3 regions of the Paenibacillus sp. FSL R7-0297 genome follow, and region 3 is predicted to be linked to each of the others. Evidence: riboswitches for the same ligand, from Rfam matches in the RefSeq annotation. Region 3 holds a riboswitch; each other region holds the start of a gene.

Region 1 (6,191 bases), 7.1 Mb from region 3:
TACCGGCCTTCTGCATAATCGCCGAACACATATTCATTCCCGCCCGGCCAGTTCTGCTGTGCTTGCTGAGGCGTAACCCCGCAGCAACCAGCCAGCCGGCTGGTCGCAAGGATTACCCCGGAGGGCAGATTATCCGCCGTGTAGCCGTGCCGGGCAAGCACCGATTGATACGGCTCTGTCCTGCATATGGCCTTATCTACCTGCATACCGGCATGGATGGCTAATTCTCCCCGGTAAGCCGTCGGCCAGGAACGGGTCTCGATCTGTTTTTCACCCAGCTCAATTAAGGTTGCCCAAGGCTGGCGAATCGTCAGACACTTCATACAAGTGCCTCCTCTCATAAACAAAATAGGCTCTAGGAATAACATATAAATCGTTTAATAAGATTGATTTCATTTTAGTCCTGCATTCTGTATTAAGCATAAGCAAGCATCGGGCCGGTAGACGATCGGATGAATAAATAAAAAAACGCGACCCCCAAAACCCCGGAAAGCCGCGCCACTATTGAGTTCTTACGGATGCTGGTGAAGGGAATTGAACCCCCGGCCTACGCATTACGAGTGCGTTGCTCTACCCCTGAGCTACACCAGCTTAAAAGGATTGCCCCTGCCAAACAAAAAATATTATAACTCTTTCAGCAGAAAACGCAACCCTTTTTGACTATTACCTCTTCCTATCCCTGCATAAGCCCCAACCCGCGGAAATATTCCAGCGCCTGCTTAGCACTCTCCAGCGACGACACGGCATAAGCCTCTTGCTCTACTATATAATACAGAATTCCGCTTTCCTCTGCCTTGTCGAAGACGCTAGCGAAATCAACCTGCCCTTTCCCGAGGTCAGTCTCTTCATTATTTGCCCCGAAATCCTTAATGTGGACCAGCGGAACACGCCCGGCATAACGCGAGACATAGTCAATCGGCCGGGCCCCGCCCCTGTATACCCACCCCAGATCAAACTCGGCAAACATATGCTCAGCAGGAATCTGCCCCAGCCATATATCGATGACTGCTTTGCCGTCTACCTCCGCAAATTCATAATCATGGTTGTGATACCCGTACTGCAGGCCTGCTGCACGGACCATCGCGGAGGCCTTCTCCAAGAAGGGAATCACCGCCGTCACATCTTCCATCGAGGGGTTCTGCGGAAGCGGTGCCGAAGGGGTGATCATATATTGTAGTCCAAGTTCCTTCGCATATTCAATTTCTTTGGCTAACGCCCGTTCCATGTTATCCAGACTGCTGAAATCCAGGCCCACATGCGCCGAAGGCGCAGCAAGACCCAACCGGTCCAATGTACGGCGCAGTTCTCCTGCAGACACGCCGAAATAACCGGCGAATTCTACCGCCTGGTATCCCATCTCCGCCACTTTGCCCAGTGTACCCAGGAAATCGCGCTCTGTCTGGTCACGCAGTGTGTACATTTGAATTCCGATTTGCTGTGAGGCCTTTGCCATGAAAGATCCGCTCCTTATAGGTTGAATCTGATTACAACTACAGGTACTCCTTACTCTCCTTGCAGCTTACGTTCCACGGATTCCAGCTTGCTGCGGCTCGTAGAAGACTTGTCACGACGGTCATCAATTTTAAGCGAGGTAGATACTCTCTGTGCTCCTGAAGTAAAAGGCGACTCATGCAGCGCTTCTACTGCAGACAGAATCCGTGCAACCGGTCCTTCAATAATAGTCCCCATCGAAGTAAGCTCATAGGTAATCCCCTCCACGGTCTGCAGCACACGCTGCATATCGGCCACATAGCTGCTGAGACTGGTACTGCCAGTGCCAATCGGAATAACGGTCACTTCACCAATCGCCATTATGAAATCCCTCCTGCAAGTTTGATGAGTCTCCTCTTTCCTTACTCCTTAATTGTAACCCTTCAGCGCCCCTCCCACAAATAACCACAGACCCCCCTCTCTATTACTATCTCCCCCGTAAAATTACCAGGATTAGACGCACTCTATTTATGGAGTCTTTGTGGCATCTTTTGGGACAATTTATGACTCATTTAAGGCCATATCCACAGGAAAGTTGTGGATTACCTGTGGACTAACTGTGGATCATCTGTGAGTAAACCTGCGGAACCCGCTCCCCGCGCGGGATTGTAAAAAAACATTTACAAACACAATATATTGAGTTACGTTTATTAAACAACAACAAAATATAGTAGAAACAGGTGTTTCACTCTCTCAATCGAGAGGAGACTTAATAGGGAAACGCGGTGCAAAACCGCTGCGGTCCCGCCACTGTAACCGGATGTTCCAGCCGCCAGATGCCGCTGGAGCAGCATCCACCGGCAACAAGCCACTAAGGGGCTGCGAGGCCCCTCGGGAAGGCGCCGGAGGGCATACCGGAAGCCAGGAGACCTGCCTGTTTCTGTGGCACCATTCAGACTCCTGCGAGGAACAGGCGAGGTGCCCGCATGCGGCCTGCACGAGCAGAGTTAGCCTTTCCGTTAATCGGGCCAGAGGCTGCCGATACCTGAGGACGATAGAGTATCGTTCTCAGGTATCGGCTTCTGCGGAATGTACAAGAACGGGTTATACATAAGCATAGACAACAAGCCCTATACCCCTTTACGTATATTTCACAAAGACCACCGGCAAATTTCCGCTTCCGGATATTTGCATTACGCATTCGGGCATTTCCCGCCTTCCCGGCTGGAGATGTCTTTTTACTGATGTCTTGGAGCACATGCTTCACGCTTATGATACCGAGAGGAGAGAGCTATACAATGACGCTGCTGGAGAAACGATATAACGAAGGACAAGCTGTACAGGAGGTTCTTTTGGAAGAAGTTATTCATTTGGGACGGGATATTATCGACAGCCGGGATTTGGATCTGCTGCGCGAGAATGCCAACTTGAACGGGGAGAGCTTCTCCGGCAAGATGAGCAAATTCGGTAGTGAATATTCCAAGTGGTACGCACGCAATTTCACGATGCCGCCACAGCTCGTGCAGGCTATTGAAGATAATGTTGTATATGTACACGACCTGGATCAATATGCCATCGGAACAACCAACTGCATCTTCATCCCGTTTGAACGTCTGCTCCGCGAAGGCTTCAATACCGGCAACGGAAGCGTCCGCCCTCCGAATTCGATTATGACGGCTATGTCGCTGGTGGCGATTATTTTCCAGTCCCAGCAAAATGCCCAGTACGGCGGCGTATCCGCCAACAAGCTGGATTACGATCTCGCGCCTTATGTCACTAAATCCTTCGCCAAGCTGTTCCGCAAAGGAATGGAATATTTCGAGGAAGGTACCGCCGGAGAAGCGCTCGGCGAGGTTACTATGACCCGCAGCGATCTGGAAGAGAAGTATCCGCGTGCCTTCCGTTTCGCCCTGAAAGAGACAGAAATTGAAACGCTTCAAGCCGCGGAGAGTATGGTACATAACCTGAATACCATGTCCAGCCGCTCCGGCGGCCAGATTCCTTTTACCAGCATCAACTACGGAACCTGCACCTCTCCGGAAGGCCAGCTGGTGATCAGCTCCCTGTTAACTGCTACGATGAACGGGCTTGGCAGCGGAGAAACACCGGTGTTCCCGATTCAGATCTTCAAATGCAAACAGGGTGTCAACCAGCAGCCTGGTGATCCTAACTATGAGCTGTTCGTGAAAGCAGCAGAGTGCTCTGCACGCCGACTGTATCCGAACTTCGCCAATCTGGATGCTCCGCTGAATATGCAGTACTACGATCCAGCCGATCCGGATACTGAATTTGCCACCATGGGCTGCCGGACACGTGTTCTGGGTGACCGCTTCGGACGCAACCACTGCTCCGGCAAGGGCAATCTTTCATTCAACACGCTTAACCTCGTACGTTTGGGACTAGCCTACGGCACAGTAACCGGCCGTCGCCTTGCCGCTGACGAGGAAGGCTTCTTCGAAGATCTTAATCATTATATGGACGTTGCGCTGGACGGCCTGCTGCACCGGTTCCGCATTCAGGCTTCCCAGAAAGCCAAAGCCTCCGATTTCATGATGCGTGAAGGCGTCTGGGAAGGCGGCGAACAGCTTGCACCGGAAGACAGCGTAGGTGAACTGCTGAAGCACGGTAGCCTGTCCCTTGGGTTCATCGGTATGGCCGAGTGCATGAAGGCTATGTACGGCAAACACCATGGCGAAGATATGGAAGTCCACGCCAAGGCAGTGGCTATTGTCCGCCACATGCGCGAATACTGCGACCGCAAGAGCGAGCAGCTGAATCTGAACATTACTCTATTCGCCACGCCTGCCGAAGGTCTCTCCGGCAAATTCACCAAGATAGACCGCAAGGTTCTCGGTTCCATCCCGGGTGTAACGGACCGGGAATACTATACGAATTCATTCCACATTCCGGTCTATTACGACCTGAGCGCAGCCAAGAAGATTAGCCTGGAAGCTCCTTTCCATGAATATTGCAACGCCGGAGCGATCTCTTATGTAGAGCTGAACGGCAATGCCCGCAGCAACCCTGCAGCATTCGTCAAAATCATCAAATACGCGCTGGAGCAGGACATCAGCTATTTCAGCATCAACCACCCGATTGACCGCTGCTCCGGCTGCGGCCACGAAGGTGTGATCGGCACGAACTGCCCGTCCTGCGGCGCTCATGAAGATACAACACATATCCGCCGGCTGCGCCGGGTAACCGGATATCTGACCGGCGACTATCAGACCCGCTTCAATGCCGCCAAGCAAGCCGAAGTACGGGACCGCGTTAAGCATCTATGAACATCTGCGGATATTATCCGGAGTCGATCAATGAAGGCGAGGGATTGCGGGCGGTTCTCTTCTTCAGCGGATGCCGCCACCGCTGCCCCGGATGCTTCAACCCGAAGACCTGGAACTTCAATTACGGAGAGGTCTTTACTCCGGAGCGCAGGCGCGAGATTATCACCGAGATAGCAGATAATCCGCTGTTGGACGGCTTGACTCTGGCAGGCGGGGACCCTTTTTTCTCGGCAGAGGGTGCGGCGGACTTCATCCATGAGCTCCGCGCCGAGCTGCCGGGTTTCCCGGTCTGGATCTATACCGGTTATACGTACGAGGAGCTGACAGCTTCCCCCGGCTCGCCGGAATGGAATCTGCTGGCCCTGTGCCAGGTGGTTATTGACGGACGGTTTGTAGAGGAACTCAAAGACACTACTCTCCCTTACCGGGGAAGCAGCAACCAGCGGATTATAGATATCCCGGCAAGTCTTGCCGGAGATACGGTTATACTTTGGGAGCCTGCGCTAAGCTTTCAAAGGGGATAAGCTCCCCCAGGACAAATACCTTAGTATATTTAAAAAGGGTACTAAACTACCGCATTCCGGTGGTTTAGTACCCTTTTATATTTCTAAGCAGATTATATACTTGACGCTGCCCTGACAATGACATAGCCGCCTAGAGCTCCGCTTTACGCGCTGCCTTATGCGCTGTCTCATCCGCCAGCTCTTCCAGTACGCTGTTCAGCCGCAGCTTCAGCTCCTCGGCCAGTTCAACGACACCCTGGTCGTTGCGCACAGCCTGCGAGTCTACCGCATAGACTCCGCCAAGAATATGCCGGGCGCCCAGCACAGACAGCACCGGCTTCAGTGCATAGTCGATCGCGAGCAGATGGGCGAGGCTGCCGCCCATGAAGAGCGGCAGCACGATTTTGCCGGCCAGCCCTTTTTGCGGAACCAGGTCCAGGAAGGTCTTCAGCACTCCCGTATAAGAAGCTTTGTACACTGGACTGACGACGATTACCGCATCCGCTTCGGCCACCAGTCCATTCGCTTTGACGATGGCTTCGCTCTCAAACCTGGTGTGAATCAGATCCTCCGCCGGAAGCTCCGCTACATTAATCCGTTCCACTTCAAACCCGCGTTCCCGCAGATCCCCCTCCGCGTATTCGATCACCGCATTGATTCGGGAGACCAGGGATGGCGTTCCGTTAATTACCACAATTTTGGCCACTTCCGCACCTCTTCCGTCCGCTTTTATAAGATATGCCGGGCTGTTGTGCCGGACACAAATACTTTAAATTATTAATAATCCTAGCAGAGTACGAGGAATATTGTCAAACCTCCTTTGCACTTGCAACCCGGCCCTTCTCTGGTTATAATAAACGGCAAACCTATATCCCGACCAGGCCAATGACCGGCATCCAACCGCGAGGCGTCTGCGACCGGAGCAGCTTCCTGTTCCCTAAGTTTACCGGGTTTCGCCCGTTACCGCGAAGAC
Region 2 (6,191 bases), 1.0 Mb from region 3:
ATCTAAAAAAGCTGAGAATACTCCACCCTCGATAGGGTGGGGATGAATCAGTAGTTTTCGATTTCAAGACGAACATATGTGCTATAATATGGATGAGATCACTAAAAGGAGGTGTTGCCCATGCTCGTGTCTGCGCAGGAGGTTTCTTCGAAACACTTGGTTCATCAAGCCTATAAATATCGGATCTACCCCAATACAGAGCAACAGCAACTCATTCGTCGAATGTTTGGCTGCTGCCGTTTTGTGTTCAATTACTTCTTGGGAGCTTGGAATCAAAGCTATGCGGAAACGGGAAAAGGCTTGTCTTATCACGCTTGTGCAACACAACTCCCCGGTTTAAAAGCACAATACGACTGGCTGAAAGAAGTCGATAGCATCGCTTTGCAGTCGGCTGCTCGTCATGTGGCGGATAGCTTTGATCGTTTTTTCAAGAAGCAAAATCAAGCGCCACGCTTCAAGAGCCGAAAGCATCCGATTCAAAGTTACACGACCAAATTCACCAACGGGAATATCGCCATGGAGGGCAGTCGCTTGAAGCTCCCCAAACTCGGCTGGATACGTTTTGCAAACTCCCGGAAGCTGGAAGGCCGGATATTGTCCGCTACCGTTCGTAAAAACGCCAGCGGGAAATTTTTCGTCTCGCTCGTTTGCGAAGTTCAAAAGAACCCTCTGCCCCAAGTGGATACACCTATTGGCATCGACTTAGGCTTGAAAGAATATGCAGTATGCTCAAACGGCGAACATATCGCCAATCCTCGCTTTTACCGTCAATACGAGAACAAGCTGGCGCTTTGGCAGCGGCGGATGGCTCGGCGTACTCCGGGCGGCTCCAACTGGAAGAAAGCAAGGCAGCATATCGCTCGTATTCACGAACGCATTGCCAATAAACGAAATGACTTCCTCCACAAGCTGACCACGAGACTGATTCGTGAAAACCAAACGATTAGTATCGAACATCTGCGTGTGGCGAATATGATTCAGAACCCCAAGCTTTCAAAATCCATTGCTGATGCGTCTTGGGGCGAGTGGGTGCGACAGCTGACGTATAAAGCGAAATGGTATGGACGAAATCTTCGGATCGCCGACACGTTTGAGCCGACCAGTCAGCGTTGCCATGTGTGTGGCACAATCCACCCCGAGGTGAAGAACCTGTCCATTCGGGAATGGACGTGTACGGCCTGCGGGACGATCCATGACCGTGACGAAAACGCCGCTCACAATATTGAACAAGTAGCGGTTTAACCCCCACCTAACCAAACGATAGAATTCAAGATTTCACTAGCGTCAAAAATGTAAAACTGCGGGAACGCAGGGATCGCTTGCTCCATAAGAAGAGGGTACTCTTCTGTTCGCAAGAATCCGCCACTTCAAGCGTTAGCTAAGTGGGGGAGAATTCAACCTATGCGCCACCGCAGCGATGGATGGAAAGATTCTTAAGAAACGGTTGCACGAGCCACTTAATTTAAAGATTGACGAACCGGAGGTAGCCTGACTATAATGTTAATATAAGTATTAAATGATTAACAAATATATTAACCTAAAGAGGAGCGCTAACTGAAATGGCAGAACGCATTGTACTGAACACTGACATCCGCAAAGGCACAATTAACCGCAACATCTATGGACATTTCGCTGAGCATCTGGGACGCTGTATCTATGAAGGCATCTGGGTAGGGGAAGATTCGCCGATTCCGAATACGAAGGGTATCCGTAACGATGTGGTGGAAGCGCTTAAGGAAATGAAGATTCCTGTATTGCGCTGGCCGGGCGGCTGCTTCGCCGATGAATATCACTGGAAGGACGGCATTGGCCCAAGTGAAGAACGCAAGCGCATGATCAATACCCATTGGGGTGGTGCGGTTGAGAACAATCATTTTGGTACACATGAATTCATGCGGCTCTGCGCCATGCTGGAATGTGAGCCGTACATCAACGGCAATGTAGGGAGCGGAACGGTACAGGAGATGTCCGAGTGGGTTGAGTATTTGACCTTTAACGGTGTATCGCCGATGGCTGAGCTGCGCCAGAAGAACGGCCAGGAAGAGGCTTGGAGTGTAACTTATTTCGGCGTGGGCAATGAGAACTGGGGCTGCGGCGGCAATATGCGTCCTGAATATTATGCTGACCTGTACCGCCAATATCAGACTTATGTGCGCAACTATGGGGATAACAAGATTCACCGGATCGCCTGCGGCGCGAACTCGGATGACTATAACTGGACCGAAGTGCTGATGCGCGAAGCCACCCGCTTCATGGATTCCCTTACCCTGCACTACTACACCCTGCCGACTTCGGATTGGGCGAATAAAGGTGCGGCTACCGGCTTTGGAACGGATGAATATTTCACCACACTGAAGAAAGCGCTGTTCATGGATGAGCTGGTTACCCGCCACAGTGTCATTATGGATAAATATGATCCGGAGAAAAGAGTGGGCCTGATCGTCGATGAATGGGGCACCTGGTATGATGTAGAGCCGGGTACCAACCCGGGATTCCTCTACCAGCAGAACACGATCCGTGATGCGCTGGTTGCCGGTCTGACCCTGAATATCTTCCACAAGCACAGCGACCGTGTACGGATGGCGAACATTGCCCAGACCGTAAACGTGCTGCAGGCTGTAATTCTGACCGAAGGCGAGAAAATGCTTCTGACTCCAACCTATCATGTATTCAATATGTATAAAGTACATCAGGATGCGGAGCTGCTGGATCTGACAGTGGATAGCCCGGTATACAGCTATGAGGGCGTAGAGATTCCTGAAGTATCTGCTTCAGCTTCCGTAACAGCAGAGGGCGTGATTCATGTCAGCCTGTGCAACCTGAATCACGCTGCACCGGCAGTATTGCCGCTGGAGCTGCGCGGACTGGCTGGACAGTCAGCGGCCGTAAGCGGCACAACACTTGCCGGGTCTTCCATCGATGCCCACAATACCTTCGAGCAGCCGGAAGCTGTAACACCGCAGCCGTTCAACGGCTTCAAGCTTGAAGGAGATACGCTGACGGTTACTCTGCCGCCAATGTCGGTAACTGTACTGGAAATTACTCCGGAAGCGTAAGGAGAACAGCAGCATGACAACCACTTCAGCCTGCAAGGGATGCCGGGAGGAGTACAAGGTGACGGAAGCGCAGATTGCCCGGATTCTGGCCTCCTCGATGTTCAATCCGGGGAACACTGCCCCGGATGAAGTCTATGCCGAGCGGGTTGCTCTATGCAGAGCTTGTCCTAAGCTGCAGGATGGCGTGACCTGCACGGCCTGCGGCTGCATTATACCGGTCGTGGCCCGGCTGAAGGCACGCGGCTGTCCGCTGCCGGGAGGCGGCTTGTGGCAGCCTGTGACTGATTAAACCGCATGGCTGTCTCTAGTAATAATACCGTAACCGCAACAGCGGCAGCGGGGGACCTGATCTTAAGGTCTCCTTCTGCCGCTGTTTGTTGTCTAATCCTGTCCGGGTCCTTCCGTCCGGCTGGTATTTGCCGACGCTTCAACAGCATCTGTATAAAAGAGTTCAAAGACCAGATCCTCGTTGTAGTTGCCGAATCCCTTGCCGAACAAGGTAAGACCACCGATATGCTCCGCATCGTCTTCCACAGAAACCTTGAACGTCCACTGTTTATCACGGATACTGACCTGATCCAGCGTAACCTCTGACAGCTTCTGACCGTCCATGAACGTGCCCGCCGGAGTAATCCGCAGCTGCTTAAGCAGTCCATATTGGTTGGTGAGCGCAGGCCACCAGGAAGGAGTGTATTTGCCCGGGCTGTCCCCGTAGTCGCCGGGGCTGGTCCAGAATCCAAGCCGCTGTCCGTTCAGTGTGAAGGTGATGTCGGAGGGCCAGTTATTATTGATGGACGGGGCTTCGGAGGCAATCTCCATGGTGATGACCAGTTCCTCAGGATTCTGGCTGGACAGCAGGAAGTTCGGGATTTTATATTCCACGAATCCTTTGCCGAACCACAGGATGCCTGCATTCACCCGCTCCTGATCCCAGAAATACCGCGGATCGTCAAAGTTGCCGATTACCCGCTCGGTGGTAGATAATCCGCAGGTCGGTTCAATCTGGAAATCAGAGTAGTGGCCCACGGGTATTTCCTTACGGTAGCCTCTGCGCTGTGTTCTGGCTTGTCCGGGGAAAATAATCTCAGCACTCTCGGCGGCCAGTGTACAAATCTTCTGCAGTCCGCTGCGCCCGGGAGCCATGTGGCTGCGGATCAGTCCGGCAGCTTCCAGCTTGCGCACATGCATGGTCATAATGGCACTGCTGAGCTTCAGCGCCCCGGCCAGTTCCTTGACGTTCATAGGCTGTTCGGACAGCAGCCGCAGCATCTGCAGGCGCACAGCGCTGGATAACGCTTCATACACGGGTAAAGATTGTTCGGTTAGATCAAGTTTCATGTGCTGCCTCCACGTTCAGGTTATATAGTTAATAATTATATTACTCAAATGATATTCTTACAAGCAAATGAATATTGCCTAACAAGCAAATGAATACTGCGCCTCGCAGCCGCTCCAATTTTATCACAGACATGCAGAGCCTGTTCCGCTATGATGTAGGATGGATTAGCGATGTAACAAGGTGCTCTTGCCGGATCAGGCAAGGGATAACAGGGAATCGGGTGCAAGTCCCGAGCGGTCCCGCCACTGTAAGGAAGAGCTGAACTTCATGATGTCACTTGGGGAGATCCCGGGGAAGACGAAGGATGCAGCGCCCGTATTCCAAGCCAGGAGACCTACCTTGATTACACACACCACGACTCTACGCGGATAGGAGCGGTGTACGGATAGGTTAATAAGATGAGGCGATGTGCCCCTGTAGAACCGGAGGGAATCTTGAAGATCAAGATCAGAGCCGGCTCAATGTTATGCAGACACAGCGTTGAGCGGACCATGCGGAGCGACCGGGTGCAGAGCCCTTTGTTGGCGCACGGCAGTGCTCTCTATCGAATCATACCTGCGTACATACACTCCCACCCAGAAGGGCGGGAGTTTTTTGGTTTGCCATATTTAAGAAACGTGGAGGCTGACAAATGAAGAAACGCGGATTTTGGAGTTTTGCGGCGCTGATTGCCGGATTTACAGTGTTCTTTTTGCTGAATGAACCTGGGACGGCCCAGGCTATGCACATTATGGAAGGGTTTCTGCCGGTAGGCTGGGCTGTGTTCTGGTGGGTGGCGTTTTTACCGTTCTTTGTGCTCGGGATTATCAGGCTTAGATCGATGACCAAGGAGAATCCTGAGCTGAAGCTGCTGCTCGGTCTGGCAGGGGCGTTCACGTTCGTTCTATCGGCGCTCAAAATGCCTTCCGTTACCGGAAGCAGCTCTCATCCTACGGGTACAGGGCTTGGTGCTGTAATGCTGGGGCCGCTGCCGATGGGCGTGATCGGCTCGATTGTGCTGTTGTTTCAGGCGCTGCTTCTGGCGCACGGGGGAATCACTACACTCGGGGCGAATGCGTTCTCGATGGCGGTCGCGGGGCCTTTTGCCGGATATGCAGTCTATAAGCTGTTGATGAAGCTGCCGGACCGAGAGAAGCTGGCCTTATTCTGTGCGGCGGCGGTTGCCGACCTGATGACTTATGTAGTGACTTCCGTCCAGCTTGCGGTGGCTTTTCCGGCTGCGGATGGCGGGGTCCTGGCGTCTTTTCTCAAATTCGGAGGGATCTTTGCCGTAACGCAGATTCCGCTGGCCATCAGCGAAGGGCTGCTGACCGTATTATTGTGGAACTGGCTGAAATCGTACAGTCCGAATGAAATGTCGCTCCTGAAACGCAAGGTTAAAGGGGGAAATGCATAATGAGCAATAAATGGAACAATGGGTTGATGCTGCTGGCCGTTGTCCTGTTGTGTGTGCTGCCGCTGTTGTTCGTAGAAGGGGAGTTCGGCGGGGCCGATGATGCTGCCGAGAGTGTGATCACAGAAATTAACCCGGAATATGAACCCTGGTTCAAGCCGCTGACCGAAATCCCGGGTGAGACGGAGAGTATGCTGTTCGCATTACAGGCGGCGATTGGCGCCGGAGTGATCGGATATTCACTGGGGCTGCTGAAAGGGAAACAAGGCCAGGCGAAGCAGAACAGCATCAGGAAGTGATCAGACGAATTGATGTCCTTTCTTATAATAATGCCTTAAGGCAGCTGTCTCCCATGTGGAAAAGCTCGTTCGCGGCACTGATGTTCCTGCTCTCCTATACAGTG
Region 3 (6,191 bases):
CATCGCCATCAGTTGGCTGCGGCCGGATGCGGATACCGCTGCACCGCAGCCGACGGTGAGCCCGGTTCGGGGCGATATCAAGAATTCGGATGGGCAAGTTCAAGCCCCTGTCTCTGTACGGCTGGTTGGCAGCGGAGTGGCAGGTGCCGGGACGGGCACTGGGGCCGAAAACGGTGGAACAGAAGGTACCGGGAACGCTGGCGGGGGTGAAGGCGGCGGAACGGAAGGCGCCGGGAACGCAGGCGGGGGTGAAAGCGGCGGAACGGAAGGCACTGGGAATGCTGGCGGGGATGCAAGCAGCAGCGAGGAAGCAGGCGTCAAGCTGGTGTTCAGCTTTGCCGCTGTGGCGGACTGCTCCGCCTTCAACCCGGCGGAGATCATTGTGATGTCCGGTAATAACGTTGCGGACACTTACAAGGTTGTAGCAACTGAGAGCAGTTGCCTGGCCGCCGGAGTTGACGGCGGCACTGATGAGGGAACTGTGGGGACTGACGGCGGCGGGGATGCGGCCGCGGGAAATAGCGGCGGTACTGGTGGAGCGGGCGCCGGAGTTGACGGCGGTTCTGATGAGGGAGCCGTGGGGACTGACGGCGGGGGGGATGCGGCCGCGGGAAATAGCGGCGGCTCTGATGAAGCCGAGGCCTCCCCGGCAGCGGGTGCATCGGGCGCAGGAATCCCTGCGCGCGTATATGAAGTGACGGTGGAGCTGGAGCCTGGCGCGAAGCTGGCCGCGGATGATATGATCACCGCCGGAATCTATACGCTGAAGCTACAGGCACAGGCTAGTCCGGGGAGCATTCCGGGAAGTACCCCGAGCACTACTCCGGAGACTACACCCGGCACCGACCCCACTCCTTCCGCCAGCCCGGATACGGATGAGGAATGATTGAGTGAGAGCCTGAATTGGGCCAAGCCGGATGTAAGAGAAGTCCGGCATTTCATCAACGGTGCTGCCGCCAAAGTTGGCAGAGGGGTCATTGTATTTTATACACTCAAATCCGGAATAATCAGCCCTATTATGCGTTCTATTGTATTTGATGCATTAGATTCCGGATTTCTGAGCCTATAAGGGGTATATTCCACAATCAATTGTATGAAATACAGCAGAATGCCTTATCGCCGTCTTTTATTCCCATTCTGTTGTACATAATACAATCAACAAGCTTCTGGCTCTTGCCGGAAGCGGAAGAATCACTATTTAAGTCCTGAACAGCACGATATGCCGGGAGAATGCGGCAAGTGTTGTTCAGGCTTTTTTGTGCGGAAGGGGCAGGGTCTGCCTATAATTGAAGCAGCTTGTCTATAGACATACAGGGGAATAGTAGATATGATTGTTTGAGAATATTAAAATTTAATAAGCTTTGGAAAAAGGTGCGGATTTCCGTAGAAACAGGCGCTGTCATGCAACAGATAGCCATGCTGGTTCTACGAGAGTAATCTGCTTAAAAGGGAAGGCCGGTGTAAGTCCGGTGCGGTCCCGCCACTGTAAATGCGGAGCGACTCCTGAGAAGCCACTGTCTGATGATCGGATGGGAAGGCGGGGGAAGCAATGATGCGTAAGCCAGGAGACCTGCCTTTTTCGTTGTTGTTTCTATTCTTCGGGGGTAAGAATGCGGAACAGGTGCAAATATAAGCAGGGGCTGTGTGTAGGGAATCCTCATTTCAGCCGCATGTATTGTATCCTTCCCCGGCCGCCCTGTACAGGGCGGTCTTTATGTTGCACCCGCATCAGCGGAGGACGCAGGATTCATCTATACCATTCTATTCACAGAAAGAGGTCAAGCAATGAAGAACAATCTATCATCTAAGTTTATCCGGCTGGGTCTGATCGTTGTCATGATGTTCGCGGTTCTGGGGGCATCCGTGGCTCCGGCAGGACAGGCTTTTGCCCAGAGTGATACCGCATCAGCCCAGTTAAGCTTGAATGCCGCGAATACAGCCTCAGCTCAACCGGCAGGCACAGCAGTTAATGTAGCTGAGGCAGTCTATGCCACTTCGGAGTTTGTGCTGAAGGCCGGAGTCCAGTCCGACTGGCAGGCCATCGGCCTTGCGCAGGCGGGCTACAAGGTTCCGGATAGTTATTTAAAGGCGCTTGAGAGTAAAGTAGCCGCAGCCAAGGGTGTTTACGCCAGAGCTACGGAATATGCGCGGATTACGCTTGCGGTAAGGGCGCTTGGCGGGAATCCGGCAGATGTCGCCGGCTACAACCTGATTGAGAAGCTCTACAATAACGATAAAATTACCGGCCAGACGCTGAACAACGCAGCCTACGTACTGCTGGCGCTTGATTCCGGAACTTATACTATGCCTGACAATGCCAAATGGACGCCGGCGAAACTGCTGGCTGAGATCCTGTCCAAACAGAATACTGACGGAGGCTTCACCCTGACTACGGGGGCTAGTGATCCGGACATGACAGCGATGGTGCTTACGGTGCTGGCAGGACATAAGGATGATCCGGCAGCCAATACCGCGGGTCAGCGGGCGGCAGCCTGGCTGGCGACTGCACAGGACAAGAACGGCGGCTATGGTGACAGCAGCGAGAGTGTCGCTCAAGCCATTATTGGCCTGTCTTCCTTTGGGATTGACCCGGCAGGAGCGGAGTATACCGCAAACAATGTGAACCTTGTCAGTAAGCTCCTTAGCTTCAGTGCAGCAGGCGGCGGGTTCGCTCATACAGCGGGCGGAAGCTACAATCAGCTCTCGACAGAGCAGGCGCTGGAAGCATTGGTAGCTTACAAGCTTTTCAGCACAGGCAGCAAGCTCTATGATCTTAGCAATTCACCTGTGAAAAGTCCTCAGGTTAGTGTGTCTGTTGCCATTGAGGGCCCTAATGGAACCCTGGCAGAAGGCACTGTATATGCTGGAAATGTACTTCAAGCCCTGGAGAAGGCAGCGGCGGCGAAGAAGGTGGCCCTGGTCAATGAAGCGGGTAATTATGTGACGGGAATTGGCGGCGTGACTGCAGGTGCTTTTGGCGGCTATGACGGATGGATGTATGTTGTAGCGCGTGGTGGAGCATGGATTTATCCAAGTGTAGGCATGGGTGATTTCCTTCTTGCGGAGAATGACCGCGTGCTTGTCTATTATGGCGGGGATAACACACAGGTGGTAGCGTCCGTGACGGTCTCCCCTGCACAGCCGCAGCCTGGACAAGATATTACTGTAAAAGTAACTCAAAAGCAGTGGGTATGGAATGAAGCGACCTTCACTTCCGACCCGGTATCCTCAGCAGCCGCAGGGGTTCAGGTATCTATCGGCGGTAAAACTGCTGTTACGGATGCTGCGGGTTCAGCTGTTGTTGCCGGCGGCCTGCCAGCGAATAAATATACAATTACCGTTACCGGATATCTCAAGGACAGCACACCTGCGGTAGTCCGCTATTCGCAGCCGCTGACCGTGGCTTCTGCTGCGGCTAACCGTGTTGCTTTTACCGATGTGAAGTCAATCTCGCCTTGGGCGCTGGAGTCCGTGTATACGGCCTATGACCGCAAGCTGATGGACGGCGTCAGTGAGAGCAGCCTCGTGTTCGCACCGAAGCAGAATATTACCCGCGCTGAATTTGCGGCACTGCTGCTGAGATTGACTGGAAATGAGCCGTCTGCGGCATCGTCAACCCAGAGTTTCAGTGATGTTAAGGCGGATGCGTGGTATTATGGAGCAGTGAACAAAGCGAAGGAACTGGGAATGGTCAGCGGAGTAACAGGCACAGCCTTCAAACCGGACGGCCCCGTTACCCGCCAGGATATGGCTGTAATGATCGTGAGAGCCTTGAAGCTGGACGAAGCTTCGGCAGCAGCAGGAACCGGGAAATTCACCGATGAAGACCAGATCAGCGCCTATGCATTAACGGCGGTACGTACTGTAACCGGACTTGGAATTATGAGCGGTACCGGCGGCGAATTCGCTCCTGCCACTGCTGTAACCAGAGAAATGGCCGCTGCTGTAGCGGTTAGATTGCCTTAGGTGAGCTTTGAAGGATGATGGGTTACACCAGCTATTCTACTTTTAGACGCATCTTCAGATATGCCTTGATCCTGCGCACATGTAGAGAAAAATGCTATATATGCTGAGCTTAAGCTATGAATATAATGCTTAGTCTTCACCACAGTTTAATTTGATTTTCAAGGCTGCTGGCGCAAGAATTTCACGATTTCAACCCGCTTTTGAGGTGTGAGTTCGATTGCCTGTTAGAAATCATGCCCATAATACAACATTTCCATCACGATCCCGGCTATATTCGAAAATTGTTGTACGAAAGGCAGCATTCCTCTTCCGACAAGGGGTGTAGCGGGATAATTCTTGTATTTCATACAATAATCTGCCCGAACCCTTTAGGGATTAGGAAGCTAAGTTGTATTATCTGCAAGATTTTGCATGAAGCAGTCTAAAGCGAAAGTGCGGGCGGGATATACAAGTGGATAAATGCCACTTAATTCCCGGTGAATCTCCCGATATGGCGGCGTAGTTGGAAAAACAACACTTAATCTCGCTTGAATTAGTGAATGACCCCGCTAGGGGCAGAATTAAGTGCCATTAATCCAACTAGAATCGGCAGTGAAGTCCGTATAACATAAATAAGTGCCGAAAATCCAGTTACTGTTCCGGTGGTGGGATATTTTGCGGAGTTTCGCTAGGGAAGGCGAGGCTACTGCACCTAGTTAATTAAGCTAGAGCAAATGATGCTGATGAAGCTACAGCAGGTGAAACTGAGAGTATGGTGCCAGCCAGTATTCAAAGAGGTTGATTGCTGATAGAGAAGCTCCTGCAGGTTGCGGGACGGATGCTCAGCGGCCAAGGGGCTGGCTGACGGTGCTTTGCCCAGGATTAGTTTGTTTCATGTCACACTAAGAAATCATAAGGTGTTTGAACGGAACGGGGAACAGGCTGACTGCCCCCGTTCTTTTCCCTTTTGTGGAGGTGCTCGAGGAAATGTTCAGTCTATTGAAATCAAGAAGGTCGAGGCTCTATCCGCTGCTCCTGCTCCTGTTTGTCCTGCTGCTCGCCGGCTGCTCCAAGGCGCAGCCGGATTACGCAGGCGGCGGGCCTGTGCCGCCCGCCAGTTCCCAGGCCGCGCAGACGCCGCGGCCTGAGGGCACTGCCATACCCTCCGCCCCGGCGGACGGCATGGCAGCTTCCAGCTCCGGCGCAGCGCCAGCCGGAGCCGCCCCCGGCGTAACGGAGCAAGCTCCCGTTACGCAAGCCCCGGTGCCGGCTGCAACCGCGCCGGCGCCCGGCCACACCGGTGCCGCCGCGCCAGCCCCGGCGGCTACCGGCAGTGCCGCCGCGCCAGCCCCGGCGGCCACGGGCAGTGCCGCCGCACAATCCCCGGCGGCCACCAGCAAGCCAGCCGCGCCAGCCCCGGCGGCCACCGCCAAGCCAGCCGCACCAGCCCCGGCGGCTACTGCCACGCCAGCCGCGCCAGCCCCGGCGGCTACCGCCACGCCGGTGAATACGGTGACTCTCTCCATTACTGGAGATGAGGAGCACGGCGTTATTCTGGCCCCGGCGGCTTATGAAATAGAGAAGAATGAGACTGCGCTGGAACTGCTGCGGCGGATTACCCGCCAGCACAAGATCCAGATGGAATATCAGGGCAGCAAAACCTTTGCCTATGTGGAGGGTATTGATAATCTGTACGAATATGATCACGGGGCAGAGAGCGGCTGGATGTATAAGGTGAACGGAGAATTTCCGTCCAAGGCTTCCGGCAGCTGGATTATGAAGCCCGGAGATACGGTTGAGTGGCTGTATACGCTTGATCTTGGCAAGGATATCGGGGCAGCGGCGCCATGAACAGCGGCTTCGGGTCCATGCATCCTGCTGTAGCCCTGCTGTATTATGCCGGGCTGCTGCTGTTCGCCCTGCTGGGGCTTCATCCGTTGTTTCTGGTCACGGAAATAGCAGGTCTGCTGGCGTTGCTGCTGCTGCAGGGCCAGGGGAAGGCGCTGCTGCGCGGTCTGCCTTTTATGCTCCTGATGGCGGTATCGGTTGCAGTGCTGAATCCGCTGTTCTCGCACAGGGGGGCGCATATCCTCTTCTACTGGCTGGACCAGCCGATTACGCTGGAGGCTGTGCTGTACGGACTTATAATGATGACCGTACTGCTGACAATCTTCATCTGGTTCATGTCATACAATTACACGGTAACGACAGATAAATTCATGTACCTGTTCGCCGCAGCTGCGCCC

The links. A riboswitch is a leader RNA that binds a small molecule or an ion and turns the genes downstream of it on or off. The one in region 3 is predicted to bind cobalamin.
Region 1: another riboswitch for cobalamin. It lies ahead of MKZ24_RS02150 (anaerobic ribonucleoside triphosphate reductase); the one in region 3 lies ahead of MKZ24_RS32880 (S-layer homology domain-containing protein).
Region 2: another riboswitch for cobalamin. It lies ahead of MKZ24_RS28515 (energy-coupling factor ABC transporter permease); the one in region 3 lies ahead of MKZ24_RS32880 (S-layer homology domain-containing protein).

The regions. Positions count from the first base shown of each region.
Region 1 is NZ_JBBPAQ010000001.1:501,868-508,058, forward strand. It holds gene MKZ24_RS02130 (ASCH domain-containing protein) at 1-323, opposite strand, end outside; tRNA gene MKZ24_RS02135 (tRNA-Thr) at 520-591, opposite strand; gene MKZ24_RS02140 (sugar phosphate isomerase/epimerase family protein) at 674-1,453, opposite strand; gene MKZ24_RS02145 (MTH1187 family thiamine-binding protein) at 1,504-1,812, opposite strand; cobalamin riboswitch at 2,153-2,383, shown strand; gene MKZ24_RS02150 (anaerobic ribonucleoside triphosphate reductase) at 2,730-4,715, shown strand; gene nrdG (anaerobic ribonucleoside-triphosphate reductase activating protein) at 4,712-5,239, shown strand; gene ssuE (NADPH-dependent FMN reductase) at 5,370-5,924, opposite strand.
Region 2 is NZ_JBBPAQ010000001.1:6,548,647-6,554,837, reverse strand. It holds gene tnpB (IS200/IS605 family element RNA-guided endonuclease TnpB) at 121-1,242, shown strand; gene MKZ24_RS28530 (alpha-N-arabinofuranosidase) at 1,560-3,056, shown strand; gene MKZ24_RS28525 (DUF6171 family protein) at 3,070-3,345, shown strand; gene MKZ24_RS28520 (ArsR/SmtB family transcription factor) at 3,438-4,394, opposite strand; cobalamin riboswitch at 4,557-4,751, shown strand; gene MKZ24_RS28515 (energy-coupling factor ABC transporter permease) at 5,027-5,791, shown strand; gene MKZ24_RS28510 (energy-coupling factor ABC transporter substrate-binding protein) at 5,791-6,087, shown strand; gene cbiQ (cobalt ECF transporter T component CbiQ) at 6,084-6,191, shown strand, end outside.
Region 3 is NZ_JBBPAQ010000001.1:7,579,551-7,585,741, reverse strand. It holds gene MKZ24_RS32885 (GAP1-N2 domain-containing protein) at 1-886, shown strand, start outside; cobalamin riboswitch at 1,404-1,592, shown strand; gene MKZ24_RS32880 (S-layer homology domain-containing protein) at 1,786-3,966, shown strand; gene MKZ24_RS32875 (DUF4430 domain-containing protein) at 4,933-5,796, shown strand; gene MKZ24_RS32870 (energy-coupling factor transporter transmembrane component T) at 5,793-6,191, shown strand, end outside.